Regions from separate parts of the Paraburkholderia sp. NPDC080076 genome, predicted to be linked through region 1. Evidence: riboswitches for the same ligand, from Rfam matches in the RefSeq annotation. Region 1 holds a riboswitch; each other region holds the start of a gene.
The links. Region 1 has a riboswitch for manganese ahead of mntP (manganese efflux pump MntP). Riboswitches for the same ligand answer to the same signal wherever they lie in the genome.

Region 1 (3,206 bases):
GAATACGTGCCGGAGATAACGGCTTGCGACGCGATCACGGTCGCGACCGTCGACAGCACGATCATCGGATACAGCGCCCATTGCGGAAACAGTTTGTAGAACGGATTTTGCAGCGCGCCCGGATCGGCAAGCAGCAACGCGCCCTGCCCCAGATAGTTCAACGCAAGCGCGGGAAACACGAGGCCGAACCACGTCAGCCGGATCGGCCTCGCGCCGAAATGTCCCATGTCCGCATAGAGCGCTTCCGCGCCGGTCAAGGACAGAACGACCGCACCCAAAGCAACGAACGCCAGCCACCGATGATGCAGGCAAAACGCCAGCCCCGTGAGCGGATTGAGCGCGACGAGAATTGCGGGCGCGCGCATCAAGTTGATGACGCCCACCACGGCAAGCACGATGAACCAGAGCACCATTACCGGTCCGAACACGATGCCGATACCGGCTGTGCCGCGCTTCTGCATCAGGAACAATGTGACCAGCGCAACCAGCGTCACGGGAATCACACAGGTCTTGAGAAACGGCGCGGCGACCTGAAGACCCTCGACCGCGCTCAACACCGAGATCGCCGGCGTGATCACACTGTCGCCGTAAAAGAGTGCTGCACCCATGATGCCGACACCCAGCAACATATGGCGCAAGCGCGGCCGCGTGGCAACCGACGACGCGGCCAGCGCCAGCAGCGCCATGATCCCACCTTCGCCGTGATTGTTCGCGCGCAGAATTAACGTGACGTATTTGAGCGAGACGACGACGATCAGCGACCAGACGATCAGCGAGACAATGCCGACCACGTTTAGCGCGTTGAGCGACAGTCCGTTGACTGGATCGAACACCGTCTGCAGCGTATAGAGTGGACTGGTGCCGATATCGCCATACACCACACCCAATGCTGCAAGCGCGAGTGCGGGCATCGCCGGCCGCTGATGCCCGCGCCCGCCGGAATGGCCCGCATCGGGCGCGGCGGATACTGACTGGCTCATGTCTCGCTCCAGTTTCGCGTTCTCGCGGTGCAACAATTGGCATTGGCCGATGCACGTGCGGAACCGATTCATGCTCTTGTCAGGCCTCGTTTTTTTCGAGGAGTCGCCTGCGTCCCCACGCAACAGTCAGCGCCGCCGAAGCAACTTCCGTACGAGGAACGGGCGTCCCGTTGCCCTGTCGCCGGACGCGCATTCGTATTGTTCTGATGTTTTGCGTACCTGCCTTCCGCGAACGTGACCTGTCTCTTTTCCTGAAGGACGGTGTGCCACTAATTCAACATATACCATCGGCCGATTGCCACGCTACTGATACATGAAGTGGCGACAGATTTATTTCGTCTCCACATACGCGAGGCGCGATCCGTATTACATAAGGCTTTCGGTGTGATATGCTCGCACCTGTCTTTGGGGAGTAGCCGGCTTCTACCCAGAAGCGCCTGCGTCAACATTCTCGGTCGCGCAGACCGTGGTGCAGGTAGCCCTTTGGTTGGCAAGACCATCGACACACCACGCGACCGGTCGGGCGCGGAGGTGTGTCGCGGTTTTCCGCCCGACCTCGAGCCCTCCTCTCATGAATCCTGTCGCAACGCTGTTCCTTGCTTTCGCCATGTCCACCGACGCCTTTGCGGCCGCAATCGGCAAAGGCGCCACGCTCAAACGTCCTCATTGGCGTGAGGCTGTCAGGACGGGACTCATCTTCGGCGTCATCGAAGCGCTGACACCCCTGGTCGGATGGTTCCTCGGCAAAGCTGCAGCGCAATACGTTTCCGCATGGGATCACTGGATCGCGTTTGCGCTGTTGCTGGTCCTCGGCGCCCGCATGGTTTTCAATAGCTTTGCCGCCAAGGAAATCGAGGCGGCGAAGCCGTCGACTCATTCGTTCTGGTTACTGGCGCTGACCGGCTTTGCCACGAGTATCGATGCCATGGCGGTCGGTGCGGGCCTCGCCTTCGTGGACGTCAACATCTATTCCACTGCCGCCGCGATCGGGCTCGCCACCATGACAATGGTCACGATCGGTGTGATGCTTGGCCGTGTCATCGGGCATGTGGCCGGTAGGCGTGCAGAGTTGGCGGGTGGCGTCGTGCTGATTGGTATTGGCAGCACTATCCTGGCTGAGCATCTGAAGATCATCGGCTAGACGGTGGTTGACGGCCGCCGGCTGCTCCACCTCTTGCGGCGCAATCGACGACTGGCGCGCGCGCCGCCTGTATCATGGCGGGCTTGCGTCCGACCTGAAGTCCGCGCAAACGCATCCACCCACGACAACCCAGAGGAAGATTGGCATGACGGCCGCAACGCAATTCGATCAGGTTTCCATTGTTAAACGAGCCAACGTCTACTTCGACGGCAAGTGTGTCTCGCACACCGTTCTCTTTGCCGACGGCACGCGCAAAACGCTTGGCGTGATCCTGCCCGGCGCGCTGAACTTCGGCACTGATGCGCCGGAACTCATGGAAGTGCAGGCCGGCCAATGCCGCATCCGCCTCGAAGGCAGTGACGAGTGGAAGACGTATGGTGCGGGCGAGTCGTTTTCGGTGCCCGGGAAAAGCCGCTTCGATATCGACGTGATCGAAACACTCGACTACGTCTGCAGCTATCTGTAAAACGTGTCGCGTCGTACGACATTGGTACGGCGCACGCATTCAAGCGTGTGATCGATGATCGCCGGTTGGGCACGAGCCGCAACCCAACCGACGAAAAGACGATTCCGAATCGAAGCTTCCGTTGAGATCAACGGCGCTTCATCTTGATCACGCGCGAAATCTGACCAAGCGTAAAGCCAGTGTTCTGCACGTACTTGGCGTAGTCGATCGGAGCAGTAAACGATTCCTCGGTGACGTACTCGCCCATGTAACGGAATCGATCAGTCGCTGTTCGGACAAAAACAGGCAGTGGGTCGGTCTGTCGCGCGAGCGTTCGGCCTGCCGCTCGTGCAGCGGCGCTGCCATCGCAGACGATCACATCCGGTGCATACGGGTTGAGATCCTGACGCAATCGCGCAGCGACGACCTTGCCGCCCTTCACGGGCAAGAATGCCTGTTTGCATCCTCCCGTCACCCGATGAATATCTTCCCGAGAATACTCTTTTCCAATATCAAACATGATTTTTCTCCCAAGAATGACGCCTGGCTTTAAAGCAGTGGCATCAAGCGGAGCGATGATATCGGCCTGTACCTAAATCCCTTGTATAAAGCACGAGCTTCTTGATAAAGAAGGCATGCT
Region 2 (3,206 bases), on a different contig from region 1:
CGTACTCGTGCTATCGCCATTGCCGAGCACATCGAGGCTTCGGTGCAAATACGAGAAGCGGTTATTGATAGTCAGAAAGTCATTGACCTTCCACTCGTCGGTGAGCGTCGGGCGGACGTAGTCGCCGCGCGCGAACGCAAAGGGCGTCGAATACTTCGAATCGATTGATACGTTCGTGATGGGTGAGCCATGAAAATAGATCAGACCATACGAGTCAGGCGTTTCGTGAATGTCGCGCGCATCGAGTGAGAAATTGATCTTGTGATTGTCGAGCTTCCATTCGAAGGCGGGTCTGATTTCCTCGTCACGGCTCGCCAGATCGCGAAATCCATCGGAACGCGATACGGTTGCATCGACCCGATAGTTCAACCCCGATATGCCTGTTGGTCCCGTCACGTAGCCGCTACCGGAGATCGTGCCAAACGAGCCCGACTGTATATTGCCGCCGTAGTGGAAGTCGGAAGATGGCGTGTAGTGGACGATATTGATCGTGCCTCCCGGCGGACCACTGCCGAACAGCGCCGACCCCGGGCCTTCCAGAATCTCGATGTGCTCGACACCGTTCAACGAATGCGAGATGCCGCCCAAAAGGTCTCCGTCGGAGAATCCGTCGTTGTAGATCTGCGCGTTCAGGCCGCGAATCAGAAAATGGTCGTAATAGCCCTTCGTATCCTGACCACCGACATTCACACCGCTGGCGTTGCTGACGCCTTGCCGAAGCATCGTCGCGCCCTGCTCGGTCATCAGCGCGCGCGGGATCACCTGCACGCTTGCCGGCAAATCCTTGAGCGCGGTTCCTGTCTTGCTTACGGCGGCAACCTGGTCTGGGTCGTTCACGTTATCGTCCTGAATGACTTGCCCGGGTGTTGCCGCGCGAACCTGTACGGGCGGCAGTGTCGGCGCGTCGGCGACACCGTCCTGTTCGCCGCCCGATGGCAGTGAGTCCTGTGCCGCAGCCGAATGCGCCAGCGTCAGTGCAATAAGTGAAGTGGTCAGTCCCACGCTCGCCCTTTTCCCAAACCTTCGGACATCCACTTTCTTCACGTTTCATTCTCCTGTCTCATTTGTCTGTTGCCGGTTCGCGACCCTGCTTGCGCCCCTACGTAGCGGCTGCCAACGCAAGCGCGTCCGCATAGAAATCCTTCTTCAGAATGCAAATCATTACGATTTATATTCATAAGAAATCTGATTTTTCTTCCTGTTATTCAAGGTTGAGACCCCCGTCGACGGAATCTGCCGTGGAAGTCCACTTCGTGCCGTTGCAACTCGTCGCCCGCTCTTGCCCGCGTCTGGCTGACAAAGCGAAAGGGAACCATGACGGCTCCCTGTGAACGGTATCGGTAGGATTTTTATTCCCGCTGGACGAGCGCCACCAATTACAGTCGGTTACAACGGCCCCAATGCTCGCCCTTAACTGGCGCCCTTGCCTCCGTCTGCCAGATTCCGCATTCGTAACCTCACGCCGTTCCGTCTCGACGCACTGGCTTTCGGAAAGCTGACGATTTGCGTTACCGGGCCAGGACACTGTAGAATCGCCCCTCTCATTGGGGAGTAGCCGCCTCGAGCGCAATGTTCGAGGGTGCCCGTCAACATACTTGGTGGTCGACAGACCGCCATGGCGTGCACAGCACTATGCCTGGCAAGACCGATGACTCGCATTCCGACCTGACCGGGTCGCCGGAATGCGCGTCATCGCGTACTTATTGCGCGGCCCGGCCCACAACCTATGCAATCGTTCCTCGTTTCGACCAGCGTGGTCGGCCTAGCCGAAATCGGCGACAAGACCCAACTGCTGTCCTTGGTGCTCGCTGCCAGATATCGCAAGCCCATTCCGATTATTCTCGGCGTCTTTGTCGCAACGCTCGTCAATCATGCGGCGTCCGGCGCGTTGGGGGCATGGCTCGCGAGCGTTCTGAGCCCCACGATCCTGAACTGGGCGGTCGTCGCATCATTTGCCGTCATGGCCGTCTGGATTCTGATCCCCGACAAGCTCGACGGTGCCGAGGCGGTGTCGACCAGGCATCCGATGGGCGTGTTCGGCACCACGGCTCTAACGTTCTTTCTGGCCGAAATGGGTGACAAGACGCAGATCGTAACGATCGCTCTGGCTGCGCGATTTCACGAGTTCTTCGGGGTGGTCGCCGGCACCACGCTCGGCATGATGCTGGCAAACGTGCCCGTCATCTACCTGGGGCACAAGTTCGCCGACCGTCTGCCAACCAAGGCGGTCCACATTCTGGCCGCCGTCATCTTCGTTGTCCTCGGTGGCTTTGCCCTCAGGACGGCGCTATATCCGCACGAGCACCCGCTGTTCTAGGTCGAAGGGTTGCTTTTGTATGATCGAGGCGCGTGCCGTCCGCGGTCGCCTGAGATGCCCTCCAAGATCACAGAGCCGGCCCCGAAATCTGTTGCCTACGATGTTGGACCAGTTACTTCAGCACGGCTGATAAACACGCTCTGACGAACGCTAAAGAGTCAAAGTGCCCGCACTGCCTCGCGGGCACTGTTTTGATGAACACCTTTTGCAAACACGCGAAAGGATGCGTTGCCGAAGATTTCCAGCGTGCCGTTGCGCGTTCGAGAAAAAAGCAGCCCTACCGTTCCGGTTTTCACCTTTGTAAAGGAAAGCGTGCTTGCATCGGGCGATGGGTATACAGTCAGTACATGGGTCGCACTTAGTGTCCCTTGTTCTGGAATCATCATGCGATCACAAATCAAAAATGCAGCACGTACGTCTGGCAACGTGAGCGAATATGCTCTGTCGCGTCAGGCACAAGCACTCTCCCTCGAACAGGCGGATCGTGCACGGGCGGAAAAACGACGCGTCAATGATGCCCGCATCGATTCAAACGCAAGCAAGTGGCGCTATTCAGCGCCGTCGGCAGAGCGTTGACGCCGAGGTCTCTGACCACATCCACTTGATTGACCGGCAAGCCTACTGGCATGCGGCACGCGGCCGTTTCGGATTCGCACACTGACTGCAGGGCCTGAAGAGTCAACGGCGGCACTTGCCACTGGCTCAGCGAACGCGTTTCTGTATCGTCCTGTCCGAATCGTGTCTCGCCGCTTTCACTCGTTGCTTCGGTCGGTGCAACGCAACTATTCCGGACGTCGATGCCGGCGGCACTTCGTGTACGAAAAAGATCGTACGCGCTGACGTGCAAAGAAGAGCGTGCCCCGAACTACGTATGTGCCCCGTCGCCGAC
Region 3 (3,206 bases), on a different contig from region 1:
GCCGCGAGCGGTGCGTCTTACTTCACCGCGCTGACCATGTAGTCGACGGCGGCCTTCACGTCCGCGTCGGAGGCAGTCGAGCCGCCCTTCGGAGGCATCGCGCCCTTGCCGTGCAGCGCGTAGTTATAGACCGTGTCCATTGGCTCTTTCAGACGCGGTGCCCAGGCGTCCTTGTCGCCGAACTTCGGTGCGTTCAGCACGCCAGCCGCGTGACAGGCCTGGCAAACCTGCTGATACAACGCCTTGCCGGCTTGCGACGCGTCCGCGCTTTGCGTGCCGCCCGCTGCCGGCGCGGCCGCTTGCGGCACGCTGGCCATGGCGGCCATCGCTGCGGCGGCCTGAGCCGCGCCCGCGTCGGAAGCGCCGGCCGGCGCCGCGGCCGCTGCACCGGACGCCGCAGCGGCGCCTGCTGCCGGCTGAGCCGGTTCAGGGAAGCTTCCGCCCGAATTGTTGGCCATATAGGCGACCGCGCGGGCGATCTCGAAATCGCTGTAGTCGTCCGGGCTGGTGCCGCCGCGCGGCGGCATCGCGCCTTTACCGGTGAGGGCAGTGTGCAGCAGCGTGTCGAAGCCTTGCGCGATGCGCGGCGCCCAGTCGGCGGCATTGGTAAATTTCGGCGCGCCTGCCGCACCCGACGCGTGACACGCGGAGCACACGGCCTTGTAGACTTCCTCGCCGCTCTTGTAGACGCGCGGCGCGTTGGCGTCGCGAATGTCGACCTGGGCGAACGGCTTGATGCGGGCGGTGACCTCGGCTTCGGAGAGAGAGTCGGTGCCGGCGCCGGTGCGCGTCGAATTGTCGACGTAGATCACTAGCAGAACGATGATGACGATCGGTACCGCAAAACTGGCAATGATCGCGGCGACGAGCTGTCCGGGGGTTTTGATCGGGGCTCCGTGTGGTGCTTCGCTCATGCTTGTCTCGTCTCCGTGGGTATGTGAGCGGTACAGCGTGACGGCAACTTCTTGTTCTTTAATCAGCCACGGACGATTATAGACGGAACATTTCGACGGCGGCGAGGGGCGCGGCGGGGTGTTCAGCAGGCGTTTACCCGCATCGCGAGGGTTGTCGGAAAGCCGCCGGACCCGGTGATTGGGGCCGTCCGGTGGACGGTGTGGCCGAAACCGGGTATCCTTTCGGTCTCGCTTTGGCGTCGCATCCGTTCTGGTTGCCGCGCTTTCGTGTTGAAGCGCCCGTAGCTCAATGGATAGAGTACTGCCCTCCGAAGGCAGGGGTTGCTGGTTCGATCCCAGCCGGGCGCACCATAGAGAGTCGATCTCGTTCAAGGGCTTACGCAGAATGCGCTAAGCCCTTTTGTTTTTTGCGGCCTCGTCGTGTCCCGACTTCCTTCATCCTTTGAAGGAGAGCGCGTCAACATACTTGGCCTGCGGGTCATGGCGCGTTCGACCGCGTCGGTTTGGCGAGACCATTGACGCACTGCCTCGTTCTGGTCGGACGGGCGGCGGTGCGTCATTGGTTTGTCATCTACGTCCGACCGCGGAGTTGCCCTGTGAAACATCGTCGTACCCTGCCAGTCTCCCCTTCCGCCCGTCCGCCGCGCCGCTGCTTCTGCGTGTATGCGGAGCGCCGCGCATGACCGGTCTCCTGTTCGAACTTGGCATCATGCTGGTCGTCATTCTGGTGGCGGCCGAGCTCTTCACCAATGCGCTCGAGCATCTGGGCGAACGCCTCAAGATTTCCGAAGGCGTAACGGGTTCGCTATTCGCCGCTGTCGGCACAGCGTTGCCCGAGACGCTAGTGCCGCTGCTCGCGATCGCCGGCGGCACGACGGATAGCGCGGTCAATCAGGAGATCGGCGTCGGCGCGATTCTCGGCGCGCCGCTGATGCTCTCCACCCTCTCCACCTTCCTCATGACGCTCGCGATTCTCGGTTCACGCGGCGCGCGCGGCTGGGTCGCGCCAGAGCGTACGGGTTTCACGCGCGACCTCAACTATTTCCTGTGCGCGTTCGTGCTGGCTGCCGCAGCGATGTACGTGCCGCACGAGCAGATGATGGTGCGCGCGTTCTTCAGCGTGGCGCTGGTCGGCGTGTACGTCACTTATGTGGTGATGACCTTCCGCGCATCGAATGATCTGGTCGATGCCGGTCACGGCACCGAAGCGCCGGGCAAGATGCTGATCGCGCGCCTTGGCGTGCCGACCAATCTCGCGACCATCGTGGTGCAACTGGCGCTGGCCGTCGCGCTGCTGGTGTGGGGCGCGGAAGGCTTCATCCATGGTGTGCGCGGCGTGTCGCAGGCGCTTGGGGTGTCGCCGCTGCTGCTCTCGCTGCTGATCATTCCGATCGCCACCGAGTTGCCCGAGAAGGTCAACAGCATTCTGTGGATTCGCCGCGGCAAGGACACGCTGGCGTTCGGCAACATCACCGGCGCGATGGTGTTCCAAGGCACCTTGCTGCCAGCGATCGGTATTCTGCTGACGCCGTGGGTGCCGCGCATCGAAGTGGTGACCGGCATCGTGATCACGCTCGCGTCGGCGGCGTGGCTGCGGCTCAACGTGCGCGAGCGCGGCGTGCCGGTGTGGGCGTTGCTGGTTTGCGGCGTGCTCTATGCCACATATCTGGCGATTACGCTGAGTCGCTAGACGCGGCGCTAAAGCCATACATTGCGCGACAACTCTAACAACCGCTGAAGGCCGCTTACGAGTGGCCTTCAGCGGTTCAGGCTCAGTTCGCCGGGGGCGTCGCCGGCGCCGCTGCCGTCGTCGCGCCTTCAGGCTTGAACACGGTCTTCCAATCATCTTTCATATCGACGACGAGCCAGCCTTTCGCGCCGGCCTCGTCCAGACCTTTGTCGAGCTTGCCGCTCTTCGCCGCGCGGTCGTACGCGTATTCGCGTTGCGCGTCTGTGTGATGCACGAGCGCCGCGAGGCGCGGGCCGTCGCCTGCCGAGGTCCATTCGAGCATCGGCGCGTCGCCGTCCGCGTTACCGAACGCGATCACCGGACGCCGGCCGATCACGCGATCGATGGCAAGCGGCTTGGCCGAGCCGTCGACCAGCGTGTCGACTTGCGCGAGGCGCGTCAGCGAGACCGCGCCGTTGCTCTGGCCGTAGCGATACTTCACGGTGCTGCCGATCACCTGCTCGGGCGGAATGCCGTACATGCGCTGAGCCACGTCGCGGACGAACTCGACGTCGCCGCCCGTCACCAGATAGGTCTTGAAGCCGTTCGCGCGCAGATAGGCG

Region 2: another riboswitch for manganese. It lies ahead of ACQKRQ_RS14365 (TMEM165/GDT1 family protein); the one in region 1 lies ahead of mntP (manganese efflux pump MntP).
Region 3: another riboswitch for manganese. It lies ahead of ACQKRQ_RS11485 (sodium:calcium antiporter); the one in region 1 lies ahead of mntP (manganese efflux pump MntP).

The regions. Positions count from the first base shown of each region.
Region 1 covers NZ_JBNNWQ010000011.1:162,426-165,631, reverse strand. Annotated here, with positions in the region: gene ACQKRQ_RS33940 (potassium transporter Kup) at 1-980, opposite strand, end outside; yybP-ykoY riboswitch at 1,376-1,542, shown strand; gene mntP (manganese efflux pump MntP) at 1,552-2,121, shown strand; gene ACQKRQ_RS33930 (pyrimidine/purine nucleoside phosphorylase) at 2,267-2,587, shown strand; gene ACQKRQ_RS33925 (hypothetical protein) at 2,715-3,086, opposite strand.
Region 2 covers NZ_JBNNWQ010000003.1:459,960-463,165, reverse strand. Annotated here, with positions in the region: gene ACQKRQ_RS14370 (TonB-dependent receptor) at 1-1,002, opposite strand, end outside; yybP-ykoY riboswitch at 1,535-1,717, shown strand; gene ACQKRQ_RS14365 (TMEM165/GDT1 family protein) at 1,727-2,317, shown strand; gene ACQKRQ_RS14360 (hypothetical protein) at 2,476-2,703, opposite strand; gene ACQKRQ_RS14355 (hypothetical protein) at 2,702-2,893, shown strand.
Region 3 covers NZ_JBNNWQ010000002.1:929,743-932,948, forward strand. Annotated here, with positions in the region: gene ACQKRQ_RS11475 (c-type cytochrome) at 18-914, opposite strand; tRNA gene ACQKRQ_RS11480 (tRNA-Arg) at 1,190-1,265, shown strand; yybP-ykoY riboswitch at 1,339-1,502, shown strand; gene ACQKRQ_RS11485 (sodium:calcium antiporter) at 1,594-2,604, shown strand; gene ACQKRQ_RS11490 (HAD family hydrolase) at 2,687-3,206, opposite strand, start outside.